DNA from 4 places in the Pseudomonas helmanticensis genome. Region 4 is predicted to be linked to each of the others. Evidence: riboswitches for the same ligand, from Rfam matches in the RefSeq annotation. Region 4 holds a riboswitch; each other region holds the start of a gene.
What was found. Region 4 has a riboswitch for cobalamin ahead of cobW (cobalamin biosynthesis protein CobW). Riboswitches for the same ligand answer to the same signal wherever they lie in the genome.
Positions count from the first base shown of each region.

Region 1: another riboswitch for cobalamin. It lies ahead of QOL84_RS07540 (ABC transporter substrate-binding protein); the one in region 4 lies ahead of cobW (cobalamin biosynthesis protein CobW).
Region 2: another riboswitch for cobalamin. It lies ahead of cobO (cob(I)yrinic acid a,c-diamide adenosyltransferase); the one in region 4 lies ahead of cobW (cobalamin biosynthesis protein CobW).
Region 3: another riboswitch for cobalamin. It lies ahead of QOL84_RS03960 (TonB-dependent receptor plug domain-containing protein); the one in region 4 lies ahead of cobW (cobalamin biosynthesis protein CobW).

Region 1 covers NZ_FXUY01000001.1:1,677,922-1,682,502, forward strand. Annotated here, with positions in the region: gene QOL84_RS07520 (MFS transporter) at 1-40, shown strand, start outside; gene QOL84_RS07525 (LysR substrate-binding domain-containing protein) at 51-920, shown strand; gene phnX (phosphonoacetaldehyde hydrolase) at 994-1,821, shown strand; gene QOL84_RS07535 (Ppx/GppA family phosphatase) at 2,192-3,127, shown strand; cobalamin riboswitch at 3,169-3,363, shown strand; gene QOL84_RS07540 (ABC transporter substrate-binding protein) at 3,508-4,521, shown strand; gene QOL84_RS07545 (FecCD family ABC transporter permease) at 4,518-4,581, shown strand, end outside.
Region 2 covers NZ_FXUY01000001.1:2,446,596-2,451,176, forward strand. Annotated here, with positions in the region: gene cbiB (adenosylcobinamide-phosphate synthase CbiB) at 1-205, opposite strand, end outside; gene bluB (5,6-dimethylbenzimidazole synthase) at 202-852, opposite strand; gene QOL84_RS10785 (cobyrinic acid a,c-diamide synthase CobB) at 849-2,249, opposite strand; gene cobO (cob(I)yrinic acid a,c-diamide adenosyltransferase) at 2,246-2,857, opposite strand; cobalamin riboswitch at 2,939-3,164, opposite strand; gene QOL84_RS10795 (hypothetical protein) at 3,328-3,912, shown strand; gene QOL84_RS10800 (PQQ-dependent sugar dehydrogenase) at 3,979-4,581, shown strand, end outside.
Region 3 covers NZ_FXUY01000001.1:842,886-847,466, forward strand. Annotated here, with positions in the region: gene QOL84_RS03950 (ABC transporter substrate-binding protein) at 1-787, opposite strand, end outside; gene QOL84_RS03955 ((2Fe-2S) ferredoxin domain-containing protein) at 784-1,143, opposite strand; gene QOL84_RS03960 (TonB-dependent receptor plug domain-containing protein) at 1,143-3,080, opposite strand; cobalamin riboswitch at 3,175-3,380, opposite strand; gene QOL84_RS03965 (hypothetical protein) at 3,539-3,907, shown strand; gene QOL84_RS03970 (hypothetical protein) at 3,944-4,581, shown strand, end outside.
Region 4 covers NZ_FXUY01000001.1:959,753-964,333, reverse strand. Annotated here, with positions in the region: gene cobN (cobaltochelatase subunit CobN) at 1-2,600, opposite strand, end outside; gene cobW (cobalamin biosynthesis protein CobW) at 2,604-3,677, opposite strand; cobalamin riboswitch at 3,777-3,988, opposite strand.

The DNA of each region.
Region 1 (4,581 bases), 720 kb from region 4:
CCTGTGCAGCGCGGCAGTGGCATTGTTCATCCGACGCTGACGGGGCTTGCATGTACCAGTATCACAAGTGGTTGCGTTCGTTTCATGCGGTGGCCAAGACCGGCAGCTTCACGTTAGCCGCCGAGTATCTCTGCGTCGGCCAGCCGACCGTCAGCGAACAGGTCAACGCACTTGAGAAAACCTTCTCGGTGGAGCTGTTCCACCGCCGTGGGCGCTACATCGAGATGAGTTCGGCCGGGCACAAGCTCTATGCGATCACCCAGGGCTTGTTCGGCCAGGAAGATGAAGCGGTGCAACTGCTGCAGAGTTTCAAACAACGCAAGACCGGCATGCTGCGCCTCGGTGCGGTGTCGCCACCGATTGCGATGAACCTGACGTATGAGCTGATGCAACGCCACCCGGATATCGAACTGGAAACTTCGTTCTCTTCGGAAAAGGACACCCTGGCGCGGTTGTTCAACTTCGATATCGACGTGGCGATTCTGGCGTTGTCGGAATTCGATGAGCGCTTTCATACGCAGCTGTATCACCGCTACCCGATCATTGCCGTGGTGCGCGATGACCATCCCTGGGCCAGCCAGACGCAGGTTCACGTCAGCGCGATCAGCAAGGAAAAATGGGTAATGCGCGAAACCAGCGCACGCACCCGACAACTGGTGGAAGAACGCTGCAAGCGCCTCGACATCGAACTCAATTGCGTCATGCAACTGAACAGCCGCGAAGCCATCGTCCACGCAATCGTCAAAGGCATCGGCATCGGTTTCGTATCGGCCGTCGAGTACGCCGAAACGCCCGGCACCACGCCGATCACCTTTGTCGATCACCCGTTCTTTATCGAATACCACCTGTGTTGCCTCGGCATCCGCAGGAACCGGCCGGTGATTGCCGAACTGTTCGACTCAGCGCCACCGATGAATTGATTCAATCCTGCCTCAAACTGCCTGCCTTTGATTTGAGGGACGGCCAACGCTTACCTGAAAACGGAGATTGACCATGCAGTACAAGCAACCGACTCACCTGCAAGCCGCCATCCTCGACTGGGCTGGCACCGTTGTTGATTTCGGCTCGTTCGCACCAACGCAGATTTTCGTCGAAGCCTTCGCCGAGTTCGACGTCGCGGTATCACTGGAGGAAGCGCGCGGGCCGATGGGCATGGGCAAGTGGGACCACATCCGCACTTTGTGCAACCTGCCGCAGATTGGCGAACGTTACCGTTCTGCGTTTGGTCGTTTGCCAAGCGATGCTGACGTGACCGCGATTTATGAGCGTTTCATGCCACTGCAGATCGAGAAAATCGCCCTGCATTCGGCGCTGATCCCTGGCGCGATTGCAGCGATTGCCGCGTTGCGTGACAAGGGCTTGAAAATCGGTTCGTGCTCCGGATATCCAGCGGTGGTGATGGCCAAGGTTGTCGAACTCGCGCGGGAAAACGGCTATGTCGCCGATCATGTGGTCGCCACCGATGAAGTGCCCAATGGCCGGCCGCACCCGGCGCAGGCGCTGGCCAACGTGATTGCCCTGGGCATCGACGACGTGGCCGCGTGCGTCAAGGTCGACGACACCTGGCCGGGCATTCTTGAAGGTCGCAGCGCCGGCATGTGGACGGTGGCGCTGACCTGCTCCGGCAACGCGCTGGGCCTGACCTACGAGCAATACCAGGCGCTGCCGTCGGACCGACTGGCCGAAGAGCGCGCGCGGATCGGCAAGATGTTCGCCCCTTCGCGCCCGCATTACCTGATCGACACCATCGCCGAGCTGCCGGAAGTCATTGACGACATCAACGCGCGCCTGGCACGCGGCGAAACCCCACAGTCCTGCTAACCCCACCGCCCCGGTAGGAGCTGCCGAAGGCTGCGATCTGATCGTTCCCACGCTCTGCGTGGGAATGCAGCCCGTGACGCTCCGCGTCACTGGACGCGGAGCGTCCCTAGAGGCATTCCCACGCAGAGCATGGGAACGATCTGTGGCCACGCTTGAATCGCAGGCAAAAAAAAGCTGCCACGAATGGCAGCAGAAACTTTAAGAACACGCGATGTATTGAGGTCAGCATAGACGCCGGATAATGACAGTGTCATGACAGCCGCAAATTCATTGAATCACCCCTGCCCCGTCATCAGGATGTCATCAAGATCACCGCACAATCCTCGCAAACCGTCTTGAGCCTCGCGACGGATGTTTTGCAGGGATTCCCATGAAAGACGACGCCTCGCTGTTTGCCGCCATCGACCTGGGTTCGAATGCCTTTCGCCTGATGATCGGGCAGTCAGTGCGCAGCCGCAAAGGCCTGCTGATACAGGAAGTGAAAACCCTGCGTGAACCGGTGCGGCTTGCCGAGGGTTTTGACGGTGGCGCGCTCGACGCGCTGGCGCTGGATCGCGGCTGGCAGGCATTGGCGCGGTTCGGCAAGAAACTGCGTGGCTTCGAAGCCGGTCGCGTGCGCGCGGTGGCGACCAGCGCCGTGCGCGAGGCCGACAATGCGCAGCTGTTTCTCGCCAGCGCCGAACGGCATCTGGGTTTTCCGATCGACGTTATCTGCGGCCATGAAGAGGCGCGGCTGGTTTACGCCGGCGTCACCCACGCCTTGCCGAGCGCCGTCGACATGCGCCTGGTGGTCGACATCGGCGGCGGTTCCACCGAGCTGATCCTCGGCCAGGGCGCGCAACCGTTGCTCACCGAAAGTATCGCCATCGGCAGCGGCACCTTGAGCACACGCTTCTTTCGCGGCGGCGACCTGTCCGCCGCTGCGTTACAGGAAGCCGAACGTTTCGCCATCCTGCAGTTTGAAAAAGTTGCCCGGCGCTACCGTGCTCAGGGCTGGCAGCAAACCATCGGCTCTTCCGGCACTGCGCGCATGCTGGCTAAAGTGCTCAAGGCCAATCGTCTCAACGACTACGGTCAGGACGGCATCACCTACGGCGGGCTCCTACGCCTGTCGTTGCTTCTGCTGAAGGTGAACAACGTCCAGCAATTGAAACTGGCCGGGCTGCAACCTCATCGTCAGAGCATTCTGCCCGGTGGTCTGGTGCTGATGCTGGCCGCCTTCAAAGTGTTCGGCATCGCACAAATGCTGCCGTCGGAACCGGGCCTGCGCCTCGGCGTGTTGCACGGTTTGATGAGCCAGCATTAATCCTCACCCGGCAGATTCGTCTCCCCTTCAGCGGCCTGATCGACTACCATGCCGCCGCCGGTTTCCAAACGGGATTAATAGGGAATCCGAGGTGCTTGCACAGCATCGATCGGAACTGCCCCCGCAACTGTAGGTGCTGAGCCTGCTCCACGACTGCCACTGGGTGAACCCCGGGAAGGCCGGAGCATTGGCGATGACGCATCAGTCAGGAGACCTGCCGGCACAGTGACTGACTAACCGGCGGGGTGTCCGGGAAGGACACCGTGCCGTGCGCGTCTTCCGGGATGAGCGGCCTTGCGCTGTTGCCCTGACCGCGCTCGATGGTGTGTTTCCGAACCGTACTCTGCCGCTCCCCGTACGGTTTTCCTGGAGACTGCCTCATGCTGCTGCCCCGCGTTGCCACCCTCATCACCGGCCTGTGCCTTGGCACGCTGGCCCATGCGGCACCGACTCAATACCCGCTGACCATCGAAAACTGCGGCAGCAGCCTGACCTTTGAGCATGCTCCCGCTCGTACGGTGACCATCGGCCAGGCCGGCACGGAACTGCTCTACGCCATGGGCCTGAGCGACAAAGTCGTCGGCACCTCGCTGTGGTTCAACAATGTGCTGGCCAAGTACAAGACGCAGGACGACAAGATCGAGCGCCTGGCCGACAACGAACCGAGCTTCGAATCGGTGATCGGCAAACGCCCGGAACTGGTCGCCGTGGAGCTGGAATGGATGGTCGGCCCGCAAGGTGCGGTCGGTACCCGTGAGCAGTTTCATGAGCTGAAGATTCCGACCTACCTGCTGCCCTCCGATTGCGAAGCCAAGGACAATCTGGTCGGCGCCGACGGCACGCGACTGGCGCCATTTCGCATCGACAGCATTTACAAGAGCGTGAGCCAACTGGCGCAGATCTTCGATGTGCAGGATCGCGGACACCAACTCAACGAGCAACTCAAGGCCAGCCTTGCCAAGTCGATTGCCACCGCACAGGGCAAACAACTGAAAGACGCCAGCGCGCTGGTGTGGTTCTCCAGCGCACAAATGGACATCGAGCCCTTCGTGGCCGGGCACAAAGGCATTCCCGATTTCATGCTGAGCACCCTCGGCGTGCGCAACGTGGTGGAATCCGATGAAGAGTGGCCGACGGTCGGCTGGGAAACCATCGCCAAAGCCAACCCGACGTTCCTCGTCATCGCCCGCATGGATCGCCGTCGCTTCCCCGCTGACGACTATGAAAAGAAACTCGCCTTCCTGCGCAGCGATCCGGTGACGCGCAACATGGACGCGGTGAAAAACAACCGCATCATCATTCTTGACGCCATGGCCATGCAGGCCAGCCAGCGCATGTTCGATGGCCTGGAACAACTGGCCACGGCCATCAACGGCTACGACCTGTCGAAATGAGTGCAAGCCTGATCCGCACGTTGCTGGCCCTGGCGACATTGTTGATGGCCGTGGTGGCTG
Region 2 (4,581 bases), 1.5 Mb from region 4:
ATGCCGTGGCGAGTAACGTCAGCGGCAGCACGGCGATCACCCACGCGGTGACGCCATGGCTGCGCCAGCCGCGACCACCGGCGTTGAAACGTTGCTCGATGCGCCCGGCAAAATTGCCGAACGCCACCAGCGGATGCCAGCGTTTCGGTTCACCGAGCAACGCATCCAGCGCAACCGCGGCGACACTCAACAACGCCACACTCATTGACTCACTCCCCAATAATTTTCATACAGCAACTCATTGAGCGGACGCGCCTGCGCCCACCCTTCGAGTACCAGCATCGGCGCCGGATAGAATTCCTTGACCGGGCCCAGGCACAAAACGGCCAGAGGTTTAGCGCCTTGCGGCAATTTCAGTAAATCGGCGAGTGCCTGCGGCTCGAACAGCGAGACCCAGCCCATGCCCAACCCTTCGGCACGCGAGGCCAGCCAGAGGTTTTGAATCGCGCAGGACAACGAAGCCATGTCCATTTCCGGCAACGTGCGGCGCCCGAAGATGTGCTTCTCGCGATCATCCATCAGCGCCGCGACCAGCACTTCGGCGCAGTCATTGATGCCTTCGACCTTGAGTTTCATGAACTCGTCACTGCGCTCGCCGAGGGCTTCGGCTGTGCGGATGCGTTCTTCTTCGACGAGGTTCTGGATCCGGCCGCGCAGGTTTCGGTCGCTGATGCGAATGAAGCGCCAGGGCTGCATCAGGCCGACGCTTGGGGCCTGGTGGGCGGCTTCAAGGAGACGCCGCAGCAACTCAGGCTCGACCGTCCCGCCGGTGAAGTGGCGCATGTCGCGGCGCTCGGCAATGGCTCGATAGACGGCTTGGCGCTCCGCCTCAGAGAATGCGTTGTCGGTCATGGCCCTTTCGCGAGCAGGCTCGCTCCTACAGGGGATCGCATTTCGTCAGCCACAACATCGCCCACTGTAGGAGTGAGCCTGCTCGCGATAGCGTCCTCAAGGCACGGCGCAAACAACGCAGCGACAGCCACAGGATTCGACGGAAAGTAAAAGTGCACATAAGAAGCCGTCATCCGCCCCTCACGATAAACCGCCTCAGCCCCACGCCCGCCATTCGGGCTCAACCCTCGGGCAATCGGGGTCAGCTCGGTAGTCGTCAGCGAATGATGATAAGTGTGCCCACGCAACGCCCCTTCCGGCAGATCCACCGCCTGCAACGCCAACGCCGCCAGACGTTTCTGCATCACTGCATCACCGGTCAGCAATCCGACCAGCTCAGCCCGCTTGCCTTCAACATCAGTCAGCGAATCGAGCAGATACAGCATCCCGCCACACTCAGCGAGCAACGGTTTACCCGCCGCATGATGCGCACGGACCGCCTCGAGCATCGCGGTGTTCTGCGACAACGCCACGTGATGCAATTCCGGATACCCGCCGGGCAGATACAGACTGTCCGCCTCAGGCAGTTGCCTATCGCGGATCGGCGAGAAAAAGCTCAACTCGGCACCCATCGCGCGCAGCAGATCGAGACTCGCGCCATAGGTGAAGGCAAACGCCTCATCACGCGCAACGGCAATGCGCACATTTTTCAGCAAAGGCTCGACGGCGATAACGTCCGGCGCGGCAAATTCCACGGCCGGTGGCAGCGCTACCTCGCAGCTGCTGGCGAGCGCTGCTGCGGCGGCGTCGAGTCGCACATCGAGGTCATTCAACTCGCTGGCCTGCACCAGGCCGAGATGACGGCTCGGCAGTTCGATGCCGGTCTCGCGCGACAATGCGCCGTACCAGCGCAGACCTTCTGTAAGGCTGCCTTCGAGCAATTGCGCGTGACGCAACGTGCCGACCCGGTTGGCCAAAACCCCGGCAAATGGCAGATCCGGTTGGTACTTCGCCAGGCCCAACGCCAGCGCACCAAAGGTCTGCGCCATCGCTGTGCCGTCGATCACACCGAGCACCGGCACACCAAAATGCCGCGCCAGATCGGCACTCGACGGCGTGCCGTCAAACAGGCCCATCACGCCTTCGATCAGAATCAGATCCGCCTCGGCGGCGGCTTCCCACAACAGACGACGACTTTCCTGCTCGCCGACCATCCACATGTCCAGTTGATACACCGGCGCACCGCTGGCACGCTCGAGAATCATCGGGTCGAGGAAGTCCGGGCCGCATTTGAACACGCGCACCTTGCGCCCCTGATTGCGATGCAAACGGGCGAGCGCGGCGGTAACGGTGGTCTTGCCCTGACCGGAAGCCGGCGCGGCGATGAGCACCGCCGGGCAGTGACGTGGTTGATTCAAAGTTCGACGCCTTTCTGCGCTTTGATGCCGGCCTGGAAGGCGTGTTTGAGCATGCCCATTTCGGTGACGGTGTCGCCCATCTCGATCATTTCCGGCTTGGCCGCACGACCGGTGACGATCACGTGCTGCATCGGCGGCCGCGCCTGCAAATCGCTGAGTACTTGATCGAGATCGAGGTAGCCGTGCTTGAGGGCGATGTTCAATTCATCGAGCACCACCAGACCGATCGACGGATCACGCAACAGCTCGCGGGAGACTGCCCAAGCGGCTTCGGCAGCAGCGATGTCGCGCTGACGGTCCTGGGTTTCCCAGGTGAAGCCCTCGCCCATCACGTGGAAGCGCACTTGTTCGGGGAAGCGGCGGAAAAACAATTCTTCGCCAGTGCTGTTGCGGCCCTTGATGAACTGCACCACGCCGCACTGCATGCCGTGGCCCATGGCGCGCGCAAGCATGCCGAACGCCGAACTGCTTTTGCCTTTGCCATTGCCGGTCAGCACCAGCACCAGGCCGCACTCGTCGGGCGAGTTGGCGATGCGTTCGTCGATCACGGCTTTTTTGCGCTGCATACGCGCCAGATGGCGTTCGTCGCGCTCGGGGGAATCAGTCATGGGGGAGCTCTCCGTTGGGGCTGGATAACGGCGGGCAGGCACAAGAATAGACGGCAAAAAGCCTGGCATCGCCCACCGTGATGCCGCTGGATGGATCAGGCCGGTCTCCGGGCTCATGAGCGGCGTTGGCCTGACTGCGCGCCTTCCCGCTGTTGAGCAGTGGCATTCGACGCAGTGTTCACTCATTTACCGTTGCGGGGGCAGCGCCGGGATCGTGGCCAGTCTTCGCTTGAAGACAACCCTCACCGGCTTCCCTGTTTCACTCTGTCGACGTCGGTCACAGAGCACCTGAAACAAGCCGCGAAGGTTAGAGGGTTGGGGGTGGAGCGTCAATTAAAGAGGGGGCCGGCGGGCGAATAACTGCCGCCGATCAATTAACTGGCGCCAATCTTGTGCCACACTGATACAAATGATATCAAAGAGCCATGCTTTTCTCGAAAAAGCCCATCACAACAATAAGGATGATTACGATGCAAGGCATGATCATCAGCAACCCGCGCCTGGAATTCCTGCGCCCGATGCTTGAACGCTGGTTTGACTGTATCGACCGCTACAACGCCGTGCGCGGCGACAGCGACACGCCTTACTGGCACGACGAGAAAGCCAATCTCGGATTGCTCTCGGCAGCGGCATGGATGGCCGAGTTGGTCACCCTCACCGACACCGCCACGCGCAAACAGAACGAAGAAGGCGAGCGCAATGCCCGCGCCGATCTGTTTATCGCCGGCGCCGAAGATCGTGCCTACATTCAGGCCACCCAGCGCTGGCCTCGAGTGAACAATCTCAACCTGACCCAAGCCTTGCTGGACATCACCAGCGACGCCAAACGCATCAGCTTCGCCAGTGACCTGAAACTCGGCTGCCTGTTCGTCGCCCCGCAAAAAGCCCAGCACAGCGCCAGCCCCGAAGAGCTGCAGGACATGGTCGACGATCTGCAAAAGGAACATACCTGCGCCGTCGCCTGGTATTTCCCCTACGCCTACCGCAAGTTGCGCAGCGAGGCCGGCAATTATCACCCGGGCATCGCCGTGCTGTTCAAGGAAGCCCGCGGCTGAGCAGTTGAACCATCGGGCTTGCGTCCTCCTCTATGATTAGGAATGCATTCATAGGGAAGATCAGCAATGCGCAAGCCCCAGCTCGTTTTCGTCATCGCCCTCGCCGGAGGGCTCGCCGCCTGCGGTGAATCCTCCAGCCTGCAAGTCTCCGACGGCACCGGCCCGTCACCGAAACTGCCCGAACCGAACAAGACTCTGATCCCGACGGTGAACATCGCCCCGGCAATCGGCTGGCCCCAGGGCGGCAAACCGACAGCGGCGGCCGGCACCCAAGTCGCGGCCTTTGCCGAAGGTCTTGATCACCCGCGCTGGCTCTATGTGCTGCCCAACGGCGACGTGCTGGTTGCGGAAACCAATGCCCCGCCGAAACCTGACGACAGCAGCGGTATTCGTGGCTGGGTCATGAAGAAGGTCATGGGCAAGGCCGGCGCCGGCGTGCCAAGCCCGAACCGCATCACCCTGCTGCGCGATGCCGACCACGATGGCGTGGCCGAGACGCGCACAGTGTTTTTGCAAAACCTCAATTCACCATTCGGCATGACCCTGGTCGGCAATGATCTGTATGTCGCCGATACCGATCGCTTGCTGCGCTTTCACTATGAAAACGGCGCGACCGAGATCAAGTCGCAACCGATCAAGGTTACCGACCTGCCCGGCGGCACGATCAAC
Region 3 (4,581 bases), 120 kb from region 4:
GGACCGGATCGTGGTTCAGCAGATAGCGTTTGCGGCTGGCGGGCGACCATTCGGCGTCGGCCAGCAGAATCACGTCCGGGTCGCTGACCAACAAGGTTTCGCTGCTGACGGTGACCCGGTATTGATTGATCTCGGCGAACACATTGCGCGCGCCGGCAGCGGCCAGTAACGGCGTGACAAAACCACGCCCGCCTTCCGAGTCGAGGCCTTTGACCTCGCTGTCGAGGTAGAACACCGACAGCGGTTTACCCTGGCCGATCATCGCCTTGGCACTGGCCAGGTCAGTGTCCATGGCATCGATCAATGCTTGGGCTTTTTGCTGTTTTTGCAGCACGGTGCCCAAGGTCAGCAGGTCATTGCGCACATGCCCGAAGTAATCCAGCGAATGCCCGTTGCACGCCGATTCCAGCAAATACGAGCCGACACCGTTACTCGCCAGGCCCGAACGCGAGGTCACGCCGTTACCGAACGCCGTGGCGAAGCCGCCGATCACCAGATCAGGATTCTGCGCGTAAAGCACCTCGCTGGACGGATACTGCCGGGCGATCACCGGCACGCCGACATACTCGGATTGCCGCTGAGCGGAACCGGTGTCATCCAGATACGCGACGCCAACCAGCGACGCGCCGGCGCCTAATGCCAGGACAATGTCCGCCGCATGTTGATTGAGCGCGACGATGCGTGAAGGCTGCTCCGCGCGCCAGACTTCGCCACAATTGCGATAACTCTCGGCGACAACATTTGCCGAGCAGAGCAGGGCGCACAGCAGCAACGCCAACCTGCTCATGGATGCGCCTTGATCAGCAAATCCTCGACCACCTCGCCGCCGACCAGATGCCCGACAACCAGGCGCTGCACGTCGTCCTTGTTGTGCACGCCGTACCAGCATCGTTGCGGATACACCGTGACGATCGGCCCCAGATTGCACGGAAACTGACAGTGGGTGCGCGTCAGCAACACACCGCCCGGCGTTTCAATGCGCTGATGTTCGAGCAGATGACGGCGCAGCGTCTTCCATAATTGCAAGGCGCCGCGCTGGGTGCAGCGCGGGCCGGTGCAGAGAAACACGTGGTGCGCGTGCGCGGGCACCTGCGACCAGTCCGGGTGGCTGTCGACGCCGTCGATGGTTTTGATGTCACTCATCAGAAACGGTACGTGTAGCGCACTTCGGAGGTGAACGGCCGGCCGAGGTTGTCGACGTTGCTTGCGCGGCTGGTGACGTAATCGCGGTCGAACAGGTTCTCGACCAGCAGGCTCACGCGGTGCTGATGCGCGCCGTCGAGGTAGCGATAGGCGTCGGCATCGACCACCGTGTAGTTGCCGTACTCGACCTGTTTCGAGCTGATCACATCGCGGATGTAGCGGATCGCACCGCCGGCACCCCACAGGCGGTTTTCCGATTCGTAGCCGACACGCGAGCGGGCGAAGAAACTCGGAATGTCGTTGAGGGTCACGCCCGTGCGTGATTCGGTGAGGTTGCGGGTCATGTCCGCTTGCAGGCTCCATTGCTCGTTGAGCGTCAGTCTGGCGTCAGCCTCGAAACCGCGCATCTGGATCTGGCCCTGGCCGTTGACCCACTGGATGTCGTCGAGGGTGATCAGATCGTCGATCTTGCGCTTGAACAGCGTCACGCTGGCGTTGAATTCGCGATCGAGCAGCAAGCCTTTGTAGTCGACGCCGAGTTCGGCGTTGCGGCTTTTCTCCGGTTTGAGGTCGCGATTACCGAGCTCGTCGCCCGGCTCGTTGACGAACAATTGTTCGGCGTTCGGCAGCTTGTACGCGGTGCCGTACTGGCCGCGCAGGGCCCAGTGCTCGTTGAGGTCATACAGCGAAGTGAGCATGCCGACCGTGGCGCTGTCGCCACCGGCCATGGCTTCGTGGCGAACGCCGATGCTCGGGTGCCAGTCGGGCAGGGCGTCGATCTGCGGACGCAGTTGGGTATACACGGCGTGGGCTTCGGCCTTGTCGTTGTCGATGATCAACACATCGTCCTGGCCCTTGAACCATTGGTTGTCGGTGCCGAACACCAGCACGTGGCCGCCCGCCAGTTCGGCCTTGCCTTCGGCCTGCACACCCCAATCGGTGAAGCCCCAATAGTCGTTGTGGTTGATGACTTTGGTGCCACCGCCCGCGACGTTGTTGATGCGCGTATAGCGCGTGTCCCAGTCGTTGATATGAGCTTTGACGAAGTAGCTCAGGCGCTCGTTGACGCTCTGTTCGAAGGTCGCCGTGGCGATTTGCTGGACGCGGTCGTTGGTGGTTTTGTGGTTGTCGACCGGGCGGGCGAAATCGAGGTTGGCGTCGGCGTATTGGTAGAACAGTTCCAGCCGCGAATTATCGCCGAACGACTGAATCGCCTTGCCACCCAACGTGGTCACTTCGTAGGCACGGTTCTTCGCAGAATCGTTTTTCATGTCGCGATTGCGAAACGGCTGATAACCGTCGGACACGTTGTGGCTGACATAGGCGAGCAAGCCGAGATCGCCGAAACCATTGCTGAAGATGTTTTCGACCCGCGCATCCTCGGTGGTGCCACCGAAGGTATCCACGCCCATGTTCACTTCGCCGGCGGCTTGGCGAGACTGCGGGCTGCGCGTGACGATGTTGATCACCCCCGACACCGCTTGCGTGCCGAACAGCAGGCTTTGCCCGCCCTTGAGCACTTCGATGCGTTCGATCGCGTTGGCCGGCAGGGTGTCCAGATACAGGCCGCCGTACAGGCGATTGTTCAGGCGCACGCCGTCGAGCAGGATCAGCGTGTCGTCGTTGCGCCCGCCGAGCAGCGAGTAGGTGCCGTAGTCGAACGGACCGTTTTTCGGCGCCACGTACAGACCGGGAATGAACATCTGCATGACACGGCTGACATCGGCGCTGGGGCCGGCGCGCTCGATCTGCTCGCGGGTGACGATGTCGACCTTGCTGCCGAATCTGGCCATGTCGGCGACAGTGGTGGACTCCACCGAGGGCGCGGAAACGATTTGCTGATTGAGTTCCAGAGGGGCGTTGTCGGCCAGCAGCAGAGGGCTGAACAGGCAGCCGAAAAACACAGTTGGAGCATAGGTGTTGAAAGGTCGAATCATTGTCTTCTCGAAAAGAAACTTCGCAGAAGAGCATGCAGGAGAAGGCATCGCGCACACGCCGACACCGGCCCATGCCCGCCCACCGCAGGATTTTGCCAAACAGATATTTCGGGCCGGTCTCCGGGCTCGCGCGTATCGAGGCTTTCACCTTCCCATGGCCGTCTGGCCACAGTGGTGTATCGAAAGCATCACGCGCATACCGTTGCGGGGGCAGCACCGGACTTGTTCGAAAAGAACGTACCGGTTTCCCGTTTCACCCCATGCACGGCGGCATGGGACACCTGAAACTGGGCGGCATCTGAACATTCGAAAGACCGTTCGTCAACTTGCCCGAGAGAACCTCGATAAATCTTGAAAGAACAATCTGCGGCGTTTTTTGTAAGAGCAACTAAGGTCTACAGCGGAGAGCAGTGGTGGTTTTTCGCCAATCAGGGCAGGGGTGTGGGAGGGGATCCGGGATGATTCAAATTTCTGCAAAACAATATGAAGCCCTTACCTTGGCTTCTGATCTGCGTCTGTCGGAGGACATGGAGCAGCATGTTTATGCGCATCTCCCTTCTTATGCAGAGGAACATGGACGAGCCGGCGTGAAGCAAATCGTGCAGGCTGCGATAGCACGTTCCAGGCAGTGGCAGCTGTCGAGGCGTGCCACTTTTCAGATGCTGAATCTATTGTGCCTTTACGGCAATGAGTTCGAGAGCGATGCTCAGTGCCAGTGGCTGGTGGATGTATTGAATGATGAAGCGTTCGGAGATATGTCAGCCAGGATGAACATGGCGCAAAGCGAGGCGCTTGGAAAGCTGGCTATTGATCAGGAAGAATCTTGAAAGGAGTCGGGAATCGTGGGTCGAAAAAGGAAAACAGTGGGTGAGCCGTATCTGGCGTTCTCCGCTGCCGCCGCGCAGGATTCAAACGGCGTTGCGGTTGTGCCGGTTGAGATATGTCCTTATAAAAAAGGAGTGCCGCTAAAGCTCGCATTCTGGAACGTGCAGAATTTCACTGGAGATTTAATCCGGCATGGCAAGAACGTCACCAAGACGCCACTGTCAGCGCCGAGAAATCAGGTGCGAATAGAATTTATCGCCAAAGCGATTAAAACCCTGAACCTGGATGCGTTGGCTCTCATGGAGTTGGGGTCAGACGGTGAGACAGTGATGAGGGGGATTACCGAGAAGTTGAATGCGGAAAAAGAGGGAGTGTGGAACAGTACCTTCAGTCTGGAAAGCGGCGCGAGATTTGATTACCCTGAGTTCATAAAAATCAATATTTATACTTATAAGGATTACGAAAGACAGTTGAGTTCGTTGAGACTGACGCTAAAGCACTACGATGTCACTCATTTCGAGGCTGGTGCGATGGCAGGCTTGGAAATGCGTATTCGTGGGCATAGAGAACTCGATGCTGACTTCAATTCGGAGGTGAGAGAAGCGCTGGAAAGTATCGAGGAAATCGCTAACGGCTGTTCGCCTGATGCTGAAGCGAATGCTATCAAGAAGCTTGA
Region 4 (4,581 bases):
ACGAAACGGCCGCTGAGGGCATCGAGCAAACCGCGCATTTCCGCTGGGCCGCAGGCGTCCAGGCGTGGAGCGACGACGTCGCGCAGATTGTCGATGATCGCATTGACCTCCGCCCACTGCGGTCCTTGTAGGAGTGAGCCTGCTCGCGATGGCAGTGTGTCAGTTAAATCAATGTTGGCTGACTTTCCGCTATCGCGAGCAGGCTCACTCCTACAAGGGGATTGCAATGACTGGGAGATCAGTTCGGTGGCGAACAGTTCGAGGCGTTCGCGGGTGTCGCCGGCGGTGCGCCAGGCTTCCTCGCTTTGCGATTGCAGTGCAACCGGGCGCGGGCCAGTCCAGGGTTCGGCCAGCACGCAGTCAAGCGGATCGAAGCCGAGTGCGAACGCTTTGGCCAAGGCTCGCAGCACACTCGATTGCGCGCCTTTGCCATCACCACGCGGAATGCGTAGCAGCGCCAGCAAGGTATCAATGCGCAAGCGCCCGGTTGGCGATTCACCGAAAATGTGCAAACCATCGCGAATCTGCGATTCCTTCAGATCACACAGATACGTATCCAGACGCGGCAGCCAGATCGCCGCATCGGCGTCACTGTCCAGGCCGGCATCGAGTTGCAGTTCACGGTCGATCTGCGTGTCTCGCACCAATTGCAGAATATCGCGCTGTAACTCGCGGGCACGACGCGGATCGAGCAGTTGCGCTTCGTAATATTCGTCGGCGAGCAATTCCAGATTACGCAGCGGGCCGTAGGTCTCGGCGCGGGTCAGCGGCGGCATCAAGTGATCGATGATCACCGCTTGCGTACGTCGCTTGGCTTGAGCGCCCTCGCCCGGGTCGTTGACGATAAACGGATAGATGTTCGGCAGCGGCCCGAGCAGCGCGTCCGGCCAGCAATTCTCCGACAGTCCGACGCCTTTACCCGGCAGCCACTCGAGGTTGCCGTGCTTGCCGACATGGATCACGCCGTGGGCGCCGTAGGTGTTGCGCAACCAGAAATAAAACGCCAGATAAGCGTGCGGCGGCACCAGATCCGGGTCGTGATAGACCGCGCTCGGATCCACCTGATAACCGCGCGCAGGCTGAATCCCGACGAAAGTCAGACCGAATCGCAGCCCGGCGATCATCATTCGCCCGTCGCGATACATCGGGTCGTTTTGCGGCGCGCCCCAACGCTCGAACACGGCGTCACGATTGGCTGGCGGCAGTGCATTGAACATCGTCAGGTAATCGTCCATTGCCAGGCTTTGCTGGCACGGGCGCAGGTCAATCGTGTCGAGGTCATTGCTGACGCCACCGAGTAATTGCTCGATCAACGCGGTGCCGCTGTCCGGCAGTTCGGCCGGTAACGGATAACCCTGTTGCTGCAAGGCCCGCAGGATATTCAACGCCGCCGCCGGCGTATCGAGGCCGACGCCGTTGCCGATACGTCCGTCGCGGGTCGGGTAGTTGGCGAGGATCAGCGCGATACGCTTTTCAGCGTTGGGCACACGTGCCAGTTCGATCCAGCGCCGCGCGAGTTCGGCGACGAAATCCATACGCTCGGGTTGCGCGCGATAGCAGACCACATCGGACTGACTGCGCTCGCTGCGCCAGGCCAGATCCTTGAAGCTGATCGGCCGGCTGATGATGCGCCCGTCAAGTTCCGGCAAGGCAATGTGCATCGCCAGATCGCGTGGACCGAGGCCCTGTTCGCTGGCGCGCCAGCCGGGTTCGTTGTCCTGCGCGCAAATCGCCTGAATCACCGGGATATTGCGGCGAAACGGCCGCAGATGGGGTGCTTCCGGGCTGGATTGGGCGAAACCGGTGGTGTTGAGAATGACCCCGGCCTCGACTTCGTCCAGCCAGTCCTCGACCACCGCCAGGCAGCCGGGTTCTTTCAGGCTGGCCACGGCGATTGGCAACGGGTTAAGCCCCGCCGCCTGCAAGCGCTGGCAGAAAACATCGATGAATGCGGTGTTCGCCGCTTGCAGGTGCGAGCGGTAAAACAGCACCGCCGCGAGCGGATTTTCGGGCAGCCATTCGGCTTGCCAGTCACTCAGTGCAGCGGAGGTTTTGTTCGGGTGATAAATCGCGGTGCGTGGCAGGGTTTGCGGCTCGTCCCACGGGTAATCACGCGCGAGCCAACGGCTGGCCAGACAGCGGAAAAAATCCAGCGCGTTGGTCATGCCGCCCTGACGCAAAAACTGCCAGAGCCGGTCGCGATCCTCAGCGTTGACGGTGCTCAAGTCGCTGAGCTCCGGATCGGGACGGTCATCGCCCGGCACCAGAATCACCTGCACGCCGCGCTCGGCCAACTCGACCAGACGCTCGACGCCGTAACGCCAATAAGCAATGCCGCCGTGCAGCGAAATCAAAATCACCTTGGCGTGGCGTAGCACTTCGTCGACGTACAAGTCGACCGACGCGTGATTCTGCACCTGCATCGGATTGGCCAGACGCAGGCTCGGGTAATCCTCGGGCAATTGCTGCGCGGCTTCGGCGAGCAGCGCCAGGCTGGAATCGCCACTGCACAGGATCACCAGCTCGGCGGGGGTTTGTCCAAGGTCGGCAATGTTGTCATCCGAGACGAATCCGCCGGGCTGGGTCCTGAGCAGGTGCATGGCTTAAACGCTGAGCGCGGCGCGCAGTTGCGCTTCGAGTTGCACCGCGTCGAGTTGCTGACCGATCAACACCAGACGCGTGACGCGCGCTTCATCGGCGCCCCACTGACGATCAAAATGCTTGTCGAAACGTGTGCCGACGCCCTGGATCAGCAGGCGCATTGGCTTGTTCGGAATGGCTGCGAAGCCCTTCACGCGCAGGATGCCGTGCTTGACCACCAGTTGCGTCAGCGCGTCGAGCAGCAGGCTTTCGTCGGCTTGCGGCAGTTCGATGGAGATCGAATCGAAGGCGTCGTGATCGTGGTCATCGTGGTCGTCATCGCCTTCACCATGGTGGTGATCGTGATGGCTGTGGCGGCTGTCGATGTGTTCTTCGGAACTGGCGCCGAGACCGATCAGTACGTCGAGTGGCACACGACCGTTGCTGGCTTCGATGATTTTCACCGCTGGCGGCAGCTCTTCGGCGACTTCTGCGCGCACGCGAGCGAGGTCTTCCGGGCTGGTCTGGTCGGCCTTGTTGAGGATCACCAGGTCGGCGCTGGCCAGTTGGTCGGCGAACAGTTCGTGCAGCGGCGACTCGTGATCGAGGTTCGGGTCAAGTTTGCGCTGGGCATCGACCTGATCCGGGAACGCGGCGAAGGTACCAGCGGCCACGGCCGGGCTGTCGACCACGGTAATCACTGCATCAACGGTGCAGGCGCTGCGAATTTCCGGCCACTGGAAGGCTTGTACCAAAGGTTTTGGCAGGGCCAGGCCCGAGGTTTCGATAAGGATGTGGTCGAGGTCGCCGCGACGCGCGACCAATTCGCGCATCACCGGGAAGAATTCTTCCTGAACGGTGCAGCACAGGCAGCCGTTGGCCAGTTCATAAACGCGGCCAACCGCTTCTTCTTCGCTGCAGCCGATGGTGCATTGCTTGAGGATTTCACCGTCGATGCCCAACTCGCCAAACTCGTTGACGATCACCGCGATGCGACGCCCCTGAGCGTTGTCGAGCATGTGCCGCAGCAGCGTGGTTTTGCCCGAGCCGAGGAAGCCGGTAACGATAGTGACGGGGAGTTTGGCCAGTGTTTTCATCGGTATGCCCTTTGGCAAGCGGCGGGCATACGGGACGAGAACCGGCAACGCGCATGCGTGCCCGGAGAGTTCGCCACCGGATCACCCCGCCCGGTTGAATTGAGAATCTGTGACGAGGCAGGTCTCCTGGCTGACGGCGTTCAGGCGCAGGGCCTGGCGTTTGCTGCGCCTTCCCGCGGGCTCATCAATTGAGCTGGCAGTGGCGTGGCAGCGAACATCGCCGTTCACAGTTGCGGGGGCAGCCGCGGCATTGACCGCGTTCCCTTCTTAGCTTCGGCAACGGCCGAAGAACCTCGAAAGCGCAAGGCTACGCATGGCTTGCTTATGGGTCAATGTTTGGGTTTTTTTGGATTGGGAGCATATCCGTTGCTGCGGGTGCGGCCGCTGGCGGTTTCGCTCTTACAGCGAGTCACCTTTTCCAAACGCCGAAAAGGTAACCCAAAAGGCTTTGCCCCGGCGTACGGCACTTCGCTGAGGCTCAGTGTTCCCTCGCTACGGTGTCCATCCGGGGGCATCGCCTACGGTTTGCTTCGCTGCACCTCCTCTCGATGTGTTCGACTTCGTCGAACGGCGCTGCGCGCCTATCCCCCCGGATGAACACCTCCGCTCGGCCTGCCGAAGGGGCAAAAAAGCCAGATCAAAAGCCAGATCAAGAGCCCCTCACCCTAGCCCTCTCCCGGAGGGAGAGGGGACTGACCGAGGTGATTGCGAGAGATACGCCGACGTGCGATACCGCGTTGAGCTCAGATTCTGAAAAGCCCACAAATCGGCTCCCTCTCCCTCGGGAGAGGGCTGGGGTGAGGGGCAGCAACAACGCAAATCAAAAGCCGAACACCCGCGCTCCTCACCACTCGATAGGCCGAGTGTCAGCTCGCCTGCTCTTGATCTTGATCTCGGAGCCCGT